Regions from separate parts of the Vibrio nomapromontoriensis genome, predicted to be linked through region 4. Evidence: predicted binding sites of a transcription regulator. Region 4 holds the regulator's gene; each other region holds the start of a gene.
The links. The regulator PurR, encoded in region 4, represses purine synthesis genes. The targets are predictions, from matches to a motif close to TNANGNAAACGTTTNCNTNA.

Region 1 (4,532 bases), on a different contig from region 4:
AAGTGCGCGGCGTCGCGATCATTCATAAACTACTGCCTCCAGTGGTCGTTGGTCCCGTCATTATGGTGATCGGCCTTGGCCTTGCACCTGTTGCTGTTAATATGGCGCTGGGTAAAACCAGTGATGGTAGCGTTCAGCTTATCGCAGCTGATGCATCGCTGTGGATCTCTGCAGTTTCACTGCTAGTAACCGTGGGCGTGAGCGTTTTTTCTAAAGGCTTCCTTAAATTACTTCCTATCGTGAGCGGTATCCTAGCGGGTTACATCACCAGCCTTATTTTTGGCGTGGTTGATTTTAGCCCTGTCGTTCAAGCAGCGTGGTTATCCCTTCCTAACTTTACCGCGCCTGAATTCAACATCAATGCCATCCTGTTTATGCTGCCAGTAGCTATTGCTCCTGCAGTAGAGCACGTCGGTGATATGCTGGCTATTTCCAATGTAACTGGAAAAGATTACCTTAAAAAACCAGGGTTACACCGCACTATTGCCGGTGACGGGGTAGCAACAATCGCAGCATCAATGATGGGCGCGCCGCCTAACACTACCTATAGCGAAGTGACTGGTGCAGTAATGCTCACTAAAGCATTCAACCCTGTCATTATGACGTGGGCTGCGGTAACGGCAATTGTACTTGCGCTGGTTGGAAAACTCGGCGCAGTGCTACAAACAATCCCTGTCCCAGTTATGGGCGGCATAATGATCTTGCTGTTTGGGTCAATCGCAACGGTTGGTCTCAATACACTGATTAAGAATAATGTTGATCTTCATAAGTCTCGCAACCTTGTGATTGTCGCAATAACTTTAGTATTCGGTATTGGTGGTATGGCTTTCGGTATTGGCGATTTCAGCCTTCAAGGCGTGAGCTTATGCGGTATCGTCGCGATTATCTTGAATCTTGTTCTCCCTCATGACCTAGGTGAAAACAAAGTTGTTGATAACGCACAAATGGAAGACTAAAACGCTATCGACAAAAAAAGGCTGACATTATGTCAGCCTTTTTAATCACCAATTCAATCGTAATCTAAGCAAAGAATGACTTAAATTATCGCCGACCGGAATTACAGTGTACCGAAGATTTTATCACCCGCGTCACCAAGACCCGGAACAATGTAACCTTTGTCGTTCAAGCATTCATCGATAGCAGCAGTGTAAAGCTCCACCTCAGGGTGCGCTTTCTCCAGCGCTTCAATACCTTCCGGCGCTGCAACGAGTACAAGTACTTTAATCGACTTACAACCTTTCTCTTTAAGAAGGTCGATAGTGGCGATCATTGAACCGCCCGTTGCTAGCATTGGGTCAACAACTAGTGCAATACGCTCGTCCATGTTTGATGCTAGTTTGTTAAAGTAAGGCACTGGCTCAAGTGTTTCTTCATCACGGTAAACACCAACAACACTAATACGTGCACTTGGCATATGCTCAAGAACGCCATCCATCATGCCTAGACCAGCACGAAGAATTGGAACAACCGTAACTTTTTTACCCTTAATCTGATCCACTTCAACTGGACCATTCCAACCTTCAATTGTGACTTTTTCAGTCTCAAAATCTGCAGTTGCTTCATAAGTCAGCAAGCTACCAACTTCAGTCGCAAGCTCACGAAAACGCTTTGTGCTGATGTCCCCTTCGCGCATCAAACCAAGTTTGTGCTTAACAAGTGGGTGTTTAACTTCAACAACTTTCATGTCCAACTCCGGCAATTTTTACAAAACGCCAAAATTATACATGCTTTATTGGCTTATTTCAGGTGAGTTTCATCATTAACGGTAACTTTCCACGGAAAACTTTGATCTAATCCTGCTTATTCTGGTTAAACCATGCCTTAAAAAATAGTTTAAATTTTCTTACGCAAACGTTTTCCTTTTTGCGCAAAGCCCTGTTAGAATAGCGCCGCTTTTCACTTCCAATTATTTATCGAGGACTGTCCCGTGAGCGGAAACAACACTTCCCTAAGCTATAAAGACGCTGGTGTAGACATTGATGCAGGTAACGCGTTAGTTGACCGTATTAAAGGCGCAGTTAAGCGCACTCGTCGCCCTGAAGTAATGGGAGGCATCGGTGGATTTGGTGCTTTATGTGAGCTGCCAACTAAATACAAAGAGCCTGTATTGGTTTCCGGCACTGATGGTGTAGGTACCAAACTTCGCCTAGCACTAGACCTGAAAAAACACGACACCATTGGTATCGACTTAGTCGCAATGTGCGTGAACGATCTTATCGTTCAAGGTGGTGAGCCACTATTTTTCTTAGATTACTACGCGACAGGCAAACTGGACGTTGATACTGCAGCAGACGTTGTTTCTGGTATTGCTGAAGGCTGTGTTCAAGCAGGTTGTGCACTGATTGGTGGTGAAACTGCTGAAATGCCTGGCATGTATGAAGGTGATGACTACGATGTTGCTGGCTTCTGTGTTGGTGTCGTTGAAAAAGCAGACATCATCGACGGTACAAAAGTAGCGGCAGGTGATGCACTCATTGCTGTAGGTTCAAGTGGCCCGCATTCAAATGGCTACTCTTTGATCCGCAAAGTGCTTGAAGTATCTGGCGCAGACAAAAACGAAATTCTAGGTGAGCGCACCATTGGCGAGCACCTACTAGAACCAACAAAAATCTATATCAAATCGGCATTGAAAATGATCGCAGAGCATGACATTCATGCTATTTCTCACATCACTGGCGGCGGCTTCTGGGAAAACATCCCTCGCGTACTTCCTGAAGGGACTAAAGCGGTTATCGACGGTAAGAGCTGGGAATGGCCTGCCATCTTCAACTGGCTACAAGAGAAAGGCAATGTCGAAACATTTGAAATGTACCGTACATTTAACTGTGGCGTAGGTCTTGTTGTCGCTCTTCCAAAAGAACAAGCTGACGCTGCAGTAGCTTTGCTACAAGCTGAAGGTGAAAACGCTTGGGTTATTGGTGAGATCGCAACTGCCGAAGCTGGTGAAGAGCAAGTAGAGATCAAGTAATTCATGAAGAATATCGTTGTTTTAGTTTCAGGGAATGGCACGAATTTACAAGCGATTATTGATGCTTGTGAAACGTCGATCACCAACGCAAAAGTGCGCGCTGTATTCTCGAATAAAGAATCCGCCTTCGCTTTAGAGCGGGCAAGAAAAGCCGGTGCCGAAGCAGAATTCCTTGATCCAAAAGCCAGTGAATCACGAGAAGCCTTCGATGCCGAGCTTATGCGACGCATTGACGTGCATAATCCTGATTTATTGGTACTCGCTGGTTACATGCGTATTTTGAGTGGTGAATTTGTTCGCCACTATATGGGGAGAATGATCAATATTCATCCTTCACTATTACCAAAATATCCAGGTCTCAATACGCATCAACGCGCCATTGATAACTGCGATGAGCATCATGGTACTAGCATCCACTTTGTCACCGAGAAACTTGATGGCGGCCCAATCATTTTGCAGGCTAAAGTTCCAGTATTTGATAACGACACAGTGGAAATTTTAGAACAACGAATTCAAACCCAAGAACACCAAATCTACCCATTGGTGGTGAAATGGTTCGTTGAGGATCGCCTGTCTATGGATGGCAGTAAAGCGATACTTGATGGCAAAGAGCTTGGTGTTCAAGGTTACGCTGATCAATAACAAAGCACGGCTTTAACTAGCAAGATGCAGATACAAAAAAGCGAGTGTTTTTAACACTCGCTTTTTTAATGCTTCCGCTGTTTCAATGAACTCAATTAAGAAAACAATCAAAATTGGCATTCAATATAACTTGCGCTATAGCGGCTCCGTCGGAGCCTGACTCGCGGGTTTTGCTGCCGCGTACGGAATATCCTTCAATTGCTCAGAATTGCTCAATACCAACTCACCAAAATGAAACAAATTAAACTCACCAGGCTTCATTCTATGCCAAGTTTCATTACCGGTTAATGGCTGAGTTGCGATCACCGAGACCACATCATTCGGTGTGGTTTCCACCTGAAAGTTTATCGTGACATCTTCATCCAATAACGTCGCTTTTCCAAATGGCGCTTTACGGGTGATCCAATACAAATGGTTGGTACAAAATGTCATAACGAACTCACCATCACTCAGCATCATGTTATAGACACCAAACTGGCGCAGTTCATCGCAACATTCTGCCACATAAGCGAACATGGCCATCATGTCTTGCGGAGGCTCAGGAAATCGACCTTCCAATTTACTGAGCAACCAGCAAAACGACAGTTCACTGTCCGTTTCACCGACAGGTCGATGACGCCCTGTTCTCAAACTTTGGTAATCACTCAATTGACCATTGTGCGCAAATGTCCAATAGCGTCCCCACAACTCTCGCGTAAAAGGGTGAGTATTCTCTAGGTTCACCTGACCACGGTTGGCTTGACGAATATGGCTCACCACCGCTCGGCTTTTTATTGGATAACTTTGCACTAACTCCGCTATCTGCGAATCACAACTCTGGTTTGGGTCTTTAAACGTTCTAAAGCCCTTCCCTTCATAGAAAGTAATTCCCCATCCATCCTTATGAGGACCTGTATTCCCACCTCGCTGAATCAAACCAGTA
Region 2 (4,532 bases), on a different contig from region 4:
CGCGCATAGCCATATCGTGTCTGACTGTAGTATTTCTTTTGGCGCAGCAAGGGTAAGCGGTCTTTCACATCCGCCCAAGCATCCGGGTTACCACCTTGTCGCTTAGTTAAGCGTCTTGCGTCCATCATATGGCCGAACCCTAGGTTATACGAAGCCAGCGCAAACCAAATTTTCTCATGCTCAGTAATGGAGTCAGGTACTCGACCGACAATATAGCGAAGGTACTGCACCCCGCCTCGTACGGATTGTTCAGGGTCAAGACGATTGGTCACATTGACAATTTTAGCGGTTGGTAGCGTCAACATCATCATGCCACGAACCCCTGTCGGTGATTTAGCGACCGGGTTCCAGTGCGATTCTTGATACGCAAGGGCCGCGATTAAGCGCCAATCGAATTCTTGAGAATACTGTTTAAACAACGGTGACCATTTAGGCAGTTTGCTGTCGAGAGCTCGAATAAAAGCGCGAGTATCAACGTAATCAAAAGTGCCAATATGACCGATGTATTTTTCTTCTAAGTTGGCGAGCTCACCACTTTGTTTTAAACTGCCGAAAAATTCGATCAACAATGCGTATAAGCTTTCGTCGTCAGATTTTCTCATGTACCAAGAAATAGGTTGATCCTCGGTCATCTCGAAAGCTAGGGCGAGGTCGGGGTAGATGCGTTGCGAGAGCGATAACTCAACAGAGTCAGCCATAGTGAAGAGCAGTTCACCTTCAGAGACTTGCTTGAGTAGATCGTTGACATCCGCGTTAGCATCAACCTTAAAGCGAAATTCGGCATTGTCTTTGGCGACTTGATTTAAGGTACGCTCGAAATGAGAGTCTTGCACCACAGCAAACACATCTTCGCCATCGGCTTTTTCGATTAATTCAGCTTGATTGGCTAATAGTTGCTCAAGGTTTCTTGGTCGCCATTGGCCTTTCTTATACACCACTTGTTGACTCACGTAGTAATAAGCGGGACCAGCACGAAATTGCTCGATACGCTGCGGTGATTGGCTTAACCCGGCAGATATAATATCAATCTCACCTTTTTCTAGCGCAGGAAAGAGGCTTGAAAGGCGGTAGGCGGGTTTCATCTCCAACTTAACACCGAGCTCGTCTGCGAACTGGCGGGCTAATTCATAATCCAATCCGGTTGGGCCGTCTGGACCAATGTAGTAAGAGAGCTGGTTGTTCAGCGTTCCTACACGCAGCACGCCTCGTTCCTGGATGCTTTCCAATTCGCTTTTGGGATCAGAGTCTATTTGGCACCCGAAGAGGCCTAACGATAAGGTCAACAACATCGTCAGTTTTAGCCAACGAACAGAATAATTATTTCGCATTAATTTAGTTATCTCACGAGAACGATGTTGCCTTTATACCAAAGCTAGAACTTCTGGCAAAGCAACATCATAGAAAGTCTCGTTTACTGTCACTTTATCGCCTTTGTTCGTTGTATTTTTGCAATTAAGAAAAAAATGACGAAAACGTTTGCGCAAGTGGTTACGTCACAAAAAAAAATACACTATAATACGCCGGAATCAAGGGGGCAGAAATTGGCATATGTTCATTTTTTAAATGTAACTTGTTGAATTTATTCCAATATCACCTCAAATCAATTGCATAAGAGACCTAAGCACATGAGAATTTTGCGTGGCTCCCCAGCTCTTTCTGAGTTTCGTGTTAACAAGCTAGTAGAGCTTTGTCGTGAATTAAGCCTACCTGTCACAGGTATTTACGCTGAGTTTGCCCACTTTGCCGACCTGACATCAGACTTAGATGCGTCTGAAGTCGAAAAATTGGAGAAGTTGCTGACTTACGGTCCAACAATCGAAGAACATGAACCAACGGGTACACTATTACTAGTTACGCCTCGTCCGGGTACTATCTCGCCATGGTCGTCTAAATCGACAGATATTGCGCATAACTGTGGTCTGAATAAAGTCACACGTTTAGAGCGTGGTACCGCTTTTTATGTTGAATCATCAAGCGAATTAACTGAGCTTCAATTAGTAGAGTTGAAAGCGATCCTTCATGACCGCATGATGGAAGTAGTGTTCAATGACTTTGATTCTGCAGCGGCGCTTTTCACTGTGGCAGAACCAGCACCTTATGCTGAGGTTGACCTGCTTAGTGGTGGTCGTAAAGCGCTTGAAGAAGCAAACGTTACCCTAGGTCTTGCCCTTGCTGAAGATGAGATTGATTACCTTCTTGAAAGCTTTACAGAAAAGCTAGGTCGCAATCCAACAGACATAGAGCTTATGATGTTTGCACAAGCAAACTCAGAGCACTGTCGTCACAAAATTTTTAACGCTGACTGGACTATTGATGGCGTTAAGCAAGAAAAATCATTGTTTAAGATGATTAAGAACACGTTTGAAACGACACCAGAACACGTGTTATCTGCTTATAAAGATAATGCAGCAGTTATGACTGGTTCAACTGTTGGTCGTTTCTTCCCAGATCCAGACACGCGCCAATACAACTATCATCAAGAGAAAACGCACATCTTGATGAAGGTTGAGACGCACAACCACCCAACGGCTATTTCTCCTTGGCCGGGCGCATCAACCGGTTCTGGCGGTGAAATCCGTGATGAAGGCGCAACCGGTATTGGTGGTAAGCCAAAAGCAGGTTTGGTGGCGTTCTCTGTCTCTAACCTTAAGATCCCGAACTTCGTTCAACCTTGGGAAACGGATTTTGGTAAGCCAAGTCGCATCGTTACTGCTCTGGATATTATGCTTGAAGGCCCTCTTGGTGGCGCGGCGTTTAACAACGAATTTGGTCGTCCAAACCTATTAGGTTACTTCCGTACTTACGAAGAGAAAGTCAACTCTCACGCAGGTGAAGAGGTACGTGGTTACCACAAGCCAATTATGTTAGCTGGTGGTCTTGGTAACATTCGTGATGAGCACGTTCAGAAGAAAGAGATCCCAGTAGGGGCGAGCCTAATCGTTCTCGGTGGTCCTGCAATGAACATCGGCCTTGGTGGTGGTGCTGCATCTTCAATGGACTCAGGTTCTTCTTCTGAAGATCTCGATTTCGCTTCTGTACAACGTGAAAACCCAGAGATGGAGCGTCGTTGTCAGGAAGTGATCGACCGTTGTTGGCAGCTTGGTGATGCGAACCCAATCGCCTTCATTCACGATGTAGGCGCAGGCGGTATTTCAAACGCACTTCCTGAGCTAGTGGACGATGGTGAGCGTGGCGGTATCTTTAACTTACGTGACGTACCAAACGATGAGCCGGGCATGAGCCCACTTGAGATCTGGTGTAACGAATCTCAAGAGCGTTACGTAATGGCGGTTGCTGACGAAGATATGGCAACGTTCGACGCGATTTGTAAGCGCGAACGCGCACCATACGCAGTGGTAGGTAAGGCAACAGAAGAGCGTGAACTTAAACTAGAAGATTCACACTTCGATAACACGCCAATTGATATGCCAATGGACATCTTGCTAGGTAAAACACCTAAGATGCACCGTGACGCGCAAACGCTAAAAGCAAATAACCCAGCGATTGATCGCTCTGGTATCGAGATGAACGAAGCGGTTGACCGTGTTCTTCGTCTACCAACGGTTGCAGAAAAAACATTCCTTATCACCATCGGTGACCGCTCGGTAACAGGCCTAGTTGCTCGTGACCAAATGGTAGGCCCTTGGCAGGTTCCTGTTGCTAACTGCGCAGTAACCGCAGCAAGCTACGATACTTACCACGGTGAGGCTATGTCTCTTGGTGAGCGTACGCCAGTTGCTCTTCTCGATTTCGGTGCATCGGCTCGTCTAGCTGTTGGTGAAGCAATCACTAACATCGCAGCGACAAACATCGGCGATATTAAGCACATTAAACTGTCGGCTAACTGGATGTCTCCAGCTGGTCACCCAGGTGAAGATGCCGGTCTTTATGAAGCGGTAAAAGCGGTAGGTGAAGAGCTTTGTCCTGCACTTGGCTTAACGATTCCTGTTGGTAAAGACTCAATGTCGATGAAGACCAAGTGGGAAGAGAACGGCGAGCAGAAAGAAGTCACTTCTCCGCTGTCCCTCGTTATCACTGCGTTTGCTCGTGTTGAAGATGTTCGTAAGACCATTACTCCGCAGCTACGCACTGACAAAGGTAACACGTCACTGGTGCTTATCGACCTAGGCAACGGCAAAAACCGCATGGGTGCGACAGCGCTTGCTCAGGTATACAAGCAGCTTGGTGATAAGCCAGCAGATGTAGACAACGCAGCACAGCTAAAAGGTTTCTACGAAGGTGTTCAAGCACTAGTCGCGAACGACCAAGTTGTGGCTTACCACGATAAAGGCGATGGTGGTTTATTCGTTACGCTAGCGGAAATGGCGTTCGCAGGTCACTGTGGTGTGAATGCTGACATTACCGCTTTAGGTGAAGACACATTAGCGGCTCTATTTAACGAAGAGCTAGGTGCGGTCATCCAGGTACGTAACGAAGACCTAGATTCAGTACTGTCTACGTTAGCATCGAATGGCCTAGAAGCTTGTTCACACGTTATCGGCTCAGTAGAAGCTTCAGATGAAGTCGTCATT
Region 3 (4,532 bases), on a different contig from region 4:
AGTAAGTTAAAAACTGATATTGATGTTTACTGGAATTTGGCACATTTTCTCTATGGTGTTTATTCGCTGCCATGTCATGCAATAATGCCGACAGTGCTGCATCACCCGCACCATTGGTATTTTTAATCTTCTCTGGGCCACCCATATACGGTGCAATGTGAGAGTACACTTTAATGGGGTTATTACATTCTGCCTTTACGGCTGGACGACTAAATTCGTAACGATTAAATTCCGCAATACTACCCGGTAGTAATGGCAATGACGTTTCTCGCTTGGCATCACTTTCCGTATAACCACCCATAAATAGTCCAATTGGACCAGCGGTACACAATACTAAGTCTACCCACTCGAGTGCTTTATCCGATGCAGCCAAAGGATCACTCTCGCCTGTCAGAGCTTCTGCTTCATCTTCATTCATCGCAACAACTGTGACATGCTGCTTTAAAAAATCCTGCCAATATTCCGGGTCGTCTTGAATAACAAAACGGGTCCCTAACGTTAGTACCACTGGCACGTTATATTTTTTGGCATACTCTATCGCCTGCATGGTCGCTTCTGGCATTGGATCGCCCGGTTTACAACGCACTAAATAAGCGGTTAATACTAACGCTGACGCTTTTTTGAAGATATTTTCTGGGATACTTTCCGGCTTAAGCTGGTTCATTTTCCCTTCACTAATTGCAAACGTACGCTCGCCGTCTTCAGTAATAAGGGTGAAGCAACGTCCTATCGCACCGTCAACACCTTGCAAATAGTTAAGATCCATTCGGCTTGATGTATTACAAAGATAACGGTATCCGTAACTACCAATCTTAATATCTGAGCTCATCACACCGAGTAATACAGACTTGTCATCGGCAAGTACAGAAAAGTTGTGCAATGTATTCCCTATCGTTCCACCAGCAAATTCATTGGTGATGAGTTCTTTTTCCTTTAACTCTGTGTATAAAGCTTCTGCGGCTTTATCATCAATAACCAATGAATGTCCTTTACTCAAACGATATTTTTCGATCAAGCTACTGTCTACTTTCGCTTCAATATCAACCAAGGTTTGGTCAATACCGACAATATGCGTTTTAGACATTTTTTTACTGCTTTGCGCTTGGCTCACTAATGGGTCGCGAGCATGAACGGGAAAGTAGTGCTTGGATTTTCTTTGGCCAGGGAATTTCATAACGTAATCTGCTTAGGGAAAAAGAAGGCGGCAATTCTAACTCTGTATAGATCATCAGAGCAATATAGGCAATAAAGGCAAACGATTACCTATTCATTTTTTTGTCAAAAGACTTGTATTTCTCTTGTTGAAGACACACATAACGTGCTTAAGAAAGTGTGATTTAGTTCGCGGAACTGTATTGCACGTTTTGTTTCTGCTAAAATCTGCGTCCAATTACTATAGGTGGTATTTAAACATGTCTGATAACAGCCAAAAGAAAGTGATCGTCGGTATGTCCGGCGGTGTGGACTCATCCGTTTCTGCCTATCTTCTAAAACAGCAGGGCTATCAAGTAGAAGGCCTGTTTATGAAGAACTGGGAAGAAGACGATAACGAAGAGTACTGCACGGCTGCAGAAGATCTTGCAGACGCACAAGCTGTTTGCGACAAGCTAGGTATCCACCTTCATACTATCAACTTTGCTGCAGAATACTGGGATAATGTCTTTGAGTATTTCTTGGCAGAGTATAAAGCAGGGCGCACGCCAAACCCTGACATCCTTTGTAACAAAGAAATTAAGTTCAAAGCCTTTTTAGAGTTTGCCGATGAAGTACTTGACGCCGACTATATAGCTATGGGTCATTATGTCAGTCGTACATTCCCAGAAAACGGTGAAAAGCCAAAAATGCTGCGTGGCTTAGATAGCAACAAAGACCAAAGCTATTTCCTATATACATTAAGCCATGAGCAAGTAGCACGCAGTCTATTTCCAGTGGGTGAGCTAGAAAAACCTGAAGTACGTCGTATCGCGGAAGAGCAAGACCTGATTACTGCGAAGAAAAAAGACTCGACCGGTATCTGTTTTATTGGTGAGCGCAAATTTACCGACTTCTTGTCTCGCTATTTACCTGCGCAACCGGGTAAAATCGAGACACCTGAAGGCACTGTCATTGGCGAGCATCAAGGTTTAATGTACCACACGTTAGGACAGCGTAAGGGGCTACATATTGGTGGCCAAAAAGGCGGCGGTGGTAATGAAGAACCGTGGTATGTAGCCGAAAAAGATCTTAAACGTAATGTCTTAATTGCAGTGCAAGGGGCCGATCACCCGTTATTAAAGTCAAATGGCTTACGTGCATCTCAATTACACTGGGTTGATCGTGAAATCATTACTGAACCAATGACATGCACAGTGAAAACACGTTATCGTCAACAAGATATCCCTTGTACTATCATTCCAATGGATGATAACAACATCAAAGTCATCTTTGATGAACCTCAGGTCGCCGTTACACCTGGGCAATCTGCCGTCTTCTATAAAGACAACGTATGTCTAGGTGGCGGTATCATTGAAGAGCGCATTTAATTTATTAGGAGAACTACGTGGCTAATACACTTTACGACCGTACCATTGCATTCGCTGGCATTTGTCAAGCCGTTGCGCTCGTGCAAAACATGGCAAAAGACGGTCACTGTGATTCAGACGCGTTTGAAACTTCACTAAAAGCAATCACCAACATAAGCCCATCAAATACCCTTAGTGTATTTGGCAACGAGTCGGATTTAAAAGTTGGACTCGAATGCTTGGTTAACGGTATTGACAGCACACCGACCGGAAGTGAAATCACACGTTATATCATTAGTTTAATGGCGCTCGAGCGTAAGCTAAGTAGCCGTAACGATGCCATGTCTCAGTTAGGGGATCGTATTCAAATGGTTGAACGACAGCTCGAACACTACGATCTGTTAGACGAACAAATGATCAGCAACCTTGCCAGCGTTTATCTTGATGTCGTCAGCCCTATTGGCCCAAGAATTCAAGTCACGGGTACGCCTTCTGTCTTACAACAAACTGGCACCCAACAGAAAGTGCGCGCATTACTATTATCTGGCATCCGTAGCGCGGTTTTATGGCGTCAGGTCGGTGGCAAGCGTCGTCACTTAGTATTTGGACGTAAGAAGATGATCGAACAAGCCAAAATTCTTTTAGCTAGGCTCTGATAGGCTAGCTCGAATACAAGATTCAGCTCGCACTTTGTTGCGAGCTATTTGTTTAAAGCCTATTCACCTTAAGGCGCTTCGCTTTGTTAAAACAATAGTGTTTTATTCGCGCTATATCGTTTAACTAAAGCAACATAGCTTATTAGAAAAGGTTTTAGACGAATACTACCTTTGGACCAACACAACCCTCGCGCAAACGTTTGCCTAATGTGCGTGACAATTGCGACGGTTATTGGTATAAAGCTCACGAAATTTAGAAACCCAATTCAGGAGAACACCATGGAACTGTCAGCATTGACTGCTGTTTCACCAGTAGACGGCCGTTACGGAAGCAAAACAACTGCACTACGCAGCATCTTTAGTGAGTTTGGCCTACTAAAGTACCGCTCTATCGTTGAAATTCGTTGGCTACAAAAGCTTGCCGCTACAGATGCAATCAAAGAAGTTCCGGCATTCAGTGCAGAAGCAAATCAGTTTCTAAATGAATTAGCAGCTAACTTTAGCGAAGACGATGCCGCTCGTATCAAAGAAATTGAGCGCACAACCAACCACGATGTAAAAGCGGTTGAGTATTTTCTAAAAGAACAAGTAGCCGGTGTTCCTGAGCTTCACGCGGTTAATGAGTTCATCCATTTTGCGTGTACTTCTGAAGATATTAACAACACGTCTCATGCTCTGATGCTTAAAGAAGCTCGCGAGACGGTTATTCTTCCTGAACTTCGTAACATCATTGATGCAATCGGCAAGCTTGCTGTTGAATATCGTGATATTCCATTACTATCTCGCACACACGGTCAGCCAGCTTCCCCGTCAACAATGGGTAAAGAGATGGCAAATGTTGCGTACCGTATGGAACGTCAATACAAGCAAATCGAAGCAGTAGAGATCCTAGGTAAAGTGAACGGTGCGGTTGGTAACTACAACGCTCACCTATCAGCTTACCCTGAGCTAGATTGGCACAAGTTTAGTGAAGAATTCATCACTGACTCTCTTGGCGTTACGTGGAACCCGTACACAACGCAAATCGAACCTCACGATTATATTGCTGAGCTTTTTGACGCTATCGCTCGCTTTAACACTATCCTAATCGATTTCGATCGTGACGTATGGGGCTACATCGCGCTAGGTCACTTCAAGCAAAAAACAATTGCTGGTGAAATCGGCTCATCAACTATGCCACATAAAGTAAACCCAATTGACTTCGAAAACTCTGAAGGCAACTTAGGGCTTGCGAACGCGGTATTTGCTCACCTAGCACAAAAACTTCCAGTTTCACGTTGGCAACGTGACCTAACTGACTCAACGGTTCTTCGTAACCTTGGTGTTGGTGTGGGTTACGCAATCATTGCTTATACTTCAACTCTGAAAGGTATTA
Region 4 (4,532 bases):
CAGTTATTGGTCAATATAGGCAACTGGAGCAAGCACATCATCCCATATATGTGGTTATATCGCTTGTTTGCTTATATCGTGATGCCACAACGTGGTCAAAAAGAGTCCCGTCACTTGTTTGTCCGTGAAGCGAAAAAATTATGCCAGAAGGAATTTAAACGCTGGTATACCTTAACCACGGAAGTGAACCCACTACATCGTTACTTTAAAGACAAGGAACTGCCAATCCCTACGCTCTACCTTATGGGGGATAAAGACTATATGTTTATCCACCCTGTTAAAGAGATGGTGGCAGAACATAAATCGAGCCGCTTATTAGAAATCGCGGATTGTGGGCATGTTTGTAACGTTGAAAAGCCAGACGAGTTTAATAAGCACTCCATTGCCTTTATTCAATCGGTCAGTTAATAATCCACCGTGCTAGGTGCTAGGTGCTAGGTGCTAGGTGCTAGGTGCTGGCAATTCCAACAAGACCCGAACTGAGCTTCGTTAAGTTCATGACAATGTTGGCAAGTCCAATCTCCCCCAGTGCTTTGATTGGCTTGCAGTTGCCATGTATCAATGATGGCTTTAGCTTTAGGCTCTTGGGATAGATCCATCAACCAAATAAAAGGCAGTGAACTTTCGTCAAGCGGAACTTCCCCCCTTAATCCAAAGACCCCTTCACCTCTTACTTCACATTGAATTCCTTCAGCATTAAGCTGTTGTTGGATAATATGCGTTTCTGTCGGGTTGTTACCTACATAAATTTTCATTTAGTCTCTACCTGAGGCGTTTTGTTCAATTTTGCCATGACCCATTTAGCAAGAAGTGGAAACAGTCCTAGTAGAGCAAACGAAGCAAGAACAGTAGGCGAGACTATGCCAGACAAACTATCAATATTCGCAAGTTGTGTACCTGCGTTCAAATACACTGCGGTGCCTGGTAGCATGCCAAGTTGGCTGACGAAGTAGTATTTTGAGACACGAATAGGCGTTAAACCCATGAGTAGGTTGATTAAGAAGAACGGAAAGACAGGAATGAGTCGCAAAGAAAAAAGGTAGAAAGCCCCATCTTTTTCGACACCATCATTAATTGTAGTGAGCTTTGCACCAAACTGACGCTGAACCCAGTCTCGCAGTAGAAACCGGCTACTAAGGAAGGCTAGGGTAGCACCAATGGTACTCGCAAAGGAGACCAGTAAAAGGCTGGTCCAAAATCCAAATAATGCAGCGCCTAATAGCGTCACAACTGCAGCGCCAGGAACTGAAAATGCTGTAATTGCTATGTAGAGAAAGAAATAGGTGAGTGCAGCCGTGACAAAATTGGCGTCAATGTAACTGGCGAGCTCAGCTTGTTGTACTTTGGCGTTTTCTAATGTTAAATACTGACCGAATTGCGACCCCAAGAATAGGATAAGAGCAACGAAGCCCAACCCTAACAGTAACTTTTTACTCATGACTTACTCCATGTAGACAATGCATCTTTAAGTATAAGACAGGAGCAGGGTAAATTTACTTTCAAAGACTTATAAAAAAAATCAGCCTTAAGCTGATTTTTTTATAAGTATATCAATACTAGTTGATGTGGTTAGCGAGTTCATCTCGTTTCGCTTGTGGGATAACGGACCAATGTGTACCGTTAATCGCCCCTTCTAATGCCCATAGTAACTCTAGGCCGACACTGGATGAATGTGTTTTCTGAATCGCTTTGAATGCTTCTACAGAGCCATGCTCTTGTAATGAGTTAACTGACTCGATGCCCGCTTTTTTAAGCATACGCTCTGTGGCAAGGCGAAGATTCGGCAGATCTTTTAATCGGTTAGGTTTAGTATCGGATTGTTTTACTTTTTCGTCTTTGGCAAAATCCAAGGCTGCGCGAGCGTATGACAATATAACGTCAGTGTCGTCCCAACAATCTTCTGGAAGTGCAAAGTATTTAGTAACAACAGGGAATCCACGTTTTTTATACACGTAAGGCGTATAGCCTAATTGCTTAAAAGACGCGACTGTTTTGGGGTTAGTTCGGATATGTAATTTGTTGTTCACTGCTAATGCAAACATTGTTTCGTCAACAAAGATCCCAAATCCACCGAACATGGAGCGAGATTTTACTTTTCCTAGTTGAGCGAACAATTGCATTGAATTTTTTAATACTGGATTGTCCATGCTTATCTTTTCTCGGTGTTATTGATTGTGTCACCAAAATCAGGTCCGAGAGTATAGCAAACAGGTGTCAGTTTCTTGTTAGGTCAATAACAGGATTTGACACCTTTGCCATCGGTAACCCCGCTACCTACCAAATGTGGTTTAGGCCGGAGGCTTTGCGTCCCACCTTTTCAGATGGTTTGCCCTGTGCGTGACTCAAATAGCATAAAGAAAAAAACCATTAATATGCATGGGTTATTAGTTGAAGTGTGATATTGCTTCAAAAATTAGAGGGGTATTTGTGCTTGTGAAGTAGCACAAAGTAACAATACAGATTGAAATTTATTGGAAGAAGATCAAAAAAAAGCGCTCAATAGAGCGCCTTTGTCATTATTTTGTCATGTCTTTGACAGAGCTTCGTTCAATTATCTCTGGGTGCATCTCGAATATGCGTTTGTCATGACCTTTATCTTTGATTCGTTCGAGTAGAATCTCAAATGCATTCTTACCAACACGACGTTTTGGTTGGTGAACGGTGGTCAATGGTGGTGAAAAGTACTCAGCCAGCTCGATATTGTCGTAGCCGATTACAGATATATCACCAGGGACGTTTAATCCAAGCTGTTGTAAGCGACTCATTAGGCCTAACGCCATGGTATCGTTAAAACAAAAAACGGCGCTTGGTCGGTCTTCCATAGCGGCAATGCGATTGGCGGCGATGACGGCAGTATCGCATTCGAAGTTACCTTCAAAAATACGGTCTTCTTTCATCGTTAAGCCTGCTTCTGTTAAAGCGCGTTGATAACCGACAATGCGTTCTTGGCAAACAGCTTTTTCTAAATGACCACTTAAGCAGGCGATGTCTGTATGCCCTTTCTCAATAAGGTATTTTGTCGCTAAGTAGCCACCTTCTTCCGAGTTATCGATGATCTTGTCTGCTTGCGAACTTTCTGGGCCCCAGTCCATAATGACTTTAGGGATATCAGAGTGACGGTCAAGCATCGTGAGAAGCTCTTCAGTTAGGTCTGAGCACATGACTAAAATGCCATCAACACGCTTCTCTGCCAACATGCGAATGTAGTCGCGTTGCTTTTCATACACGCCACCTGTATTACACAGTATCAAGGTATAACCTTGTCGATAGCAATAACTCTCAACACCGTCAATCACCTCAGAGAAAAACAGGTTAGTGGATTGAGTCACCAGCATACCAATGGTCTTCGTAGAGTTGCACTTTAAGCTTCTTGCGACAGCACTTGGCGCGTAATTGAGCTCTTCGACTGCAGCATTAACTTTTTCTTGTGTGGCCTCGGCAACAAAACGCGTTTTGTTGATGACGTGAGATACGGTGGTAGTAGAAACGCCAGCTAGGCGGGCGACGTCTTTAATTGTTGCCATAGCTTTATCCTGTTAGTAACGGCTTTTGTGTTTTTAATTGCATAAAAGCCGTTGCGATCATGAAGCATTATTTATGAAAAATAAGCGCTTTGTTGTAACGAATGCGTACCGGACACAAATACACTTTGTGAAATGGCGGTTTCCAATCAGTACATTTAAGTGGAAACCACATCGTACTAAAGCCTGGCTTTCGCATTTTAAACGGCGAATTGTAGTCTTAGTGGCAGACCCTAGCAATGTCTGAACCGACAATTTTGTCTATAAAAGCCAAATTTATATTTGGCTTACTGATTATTGTCGCGTTAGGGACTGGGCGCTTAACTACTTTACCTACTCTACGCGTAAGTATGTAAGGTCAAGCTGACAGAATGCAACGAGTAGTTGTGCAACAGCTGCATAAAAACCGAATTCATCAAATTCTTTACATCGACGATCAAATTGAGGTAACCACGTCATGAGGTGTTGTTCAATAAAGTCAGCTTGTTCAAGTAAAGCGTTATTGATGTGCGCATCAGATTCCAGTTCATTGGAACGAATGATGAGGTTGCCAAGAAAGTCTAACTCAATCGCTAAGTGATCTGCCGGCTCATTTAGGTTATCTGACACGCCAATATTGTGCTGTTTGAGGAGCGCCGCCATATCGTGTGCTGGGGTGTCATTTAGTAAGCCTGACTTGCCTATATACATTGATGCGTATGGGAGTGCGCCATGCTTATCGGTTTTCAAGAACAAATCGCAAAAGTCAGCAGAGAGCTCCAGTTGAGCATCTTCGCGTGTTTGTAAACGATTGAGTGCGTCGATAAAATTGGCGATAGAAGCGCTTAATGACGCATTCTCCCCCAACCCAGCGAGGAAAGCGCGGATTTCAACACTGTGATACTTCTCTAGCTCTTCTTTTGTTAGTTCTTTGGCAAATAAGCTGGATAGCCACCAATAAATTTCTGCACGTTGTTCGTTAAATGCTTTGATTTCTTGCATTTTATCTTCTCCAAAAGTCTTACTATCATT

Region 1: the regulator PurR is predicted to act here: its motif matches at 1,844-1,863, upstream of purM (phosphoribosylformylglycinamidine cyclo-ligase).
Region 2: the regulator PurR is predicted to act here: its motif matches at 1,465-1,484, upstream of purL (phosphoribosylformylglycinamidine synthase).
Region 3: the regulator PurR is predicted to act here: its motif matches at 1,248-1,267, upstream of L4D05_RS06785 (inosine/guanosine kinase).

Annotation. Positions count from the first base shown of each region.
Region 1 covers NZ_JAKJSS010000011.1:147,944-152,475, forward strand. The annotation lists gene L4D05_RS15355 (uracil-xanthine permease family protein) at 1-956, shown strand, start outside; gene upp (uracil phosphoribosyltransferase) at 1,058-1,684, opposite strand; gene purM (phosphoribosylformylglycinamidine cyclo-ligase) at 1,928-2,968, shown strand; gene purN (phosphoribosylglycinamide formyltransferase) at 2,972-3,610, shown strand; gene L4D05_RS15375 (class II glutamine amidotransferase) at 3,746-4,532, opposite strand, start outside.
Region 2 covers NZ_JAKJSS010000011.1:196,441-200,972, reverse strand. The annotation lists gene mltF (membrane-bound lytic murein transglycosylase MltF) at 1-1,328, opposite strand, end outside; gene purL (phosphoribosylformylglycinamidine synthase) at 1,626-4,532, shown strand, end outside.
Region 3 covers NZ_JAKJSS010000007.1:593,789-598,320, forward strand. The annotation lists gene L4D05_RS06785 (inosine/guanosine kinase) at 1-1,174, opposite strand, end outside; gene mnmA (tRNA 2-thiouridine(34) synthase MnmA) at 1,413-2,522, shown strand; gene hflD (high frequency lysogenization protein HflD) at 2,540-3,157, shown strand; gene purB (adenylosuccinate lyase) at 3,437-4,532, shown strand, end outside.
Region 4 covers NZ_JAKJSS010000020.1:17,200-21,731, forward strand. The annotation lists gene L4D05_RS21640 (alpha/beta fold hydrolase) at 1-408, shown strand, start outside; gene L4D05_RS21645 (putative signal transducing protein) at 435-755, opposite strand; gene L4D05_RS21650 (TVP38/TMEM64 family protein) at 752-1,438, opposite strand; gene L4D05_RS21655 (TfoX/Sxy family DNA transformation protein) at 1,557-2,147, opposite strand; cyclic di-GMP riboswitch class I at 2,258-2,341, opposite strand; gene purR (HTH-type transcriptional repressor PurR) at 2,517-3,524, opposite strand; gene torD (molecular chaperone TorD) at 3,855-4,502, opposite strand.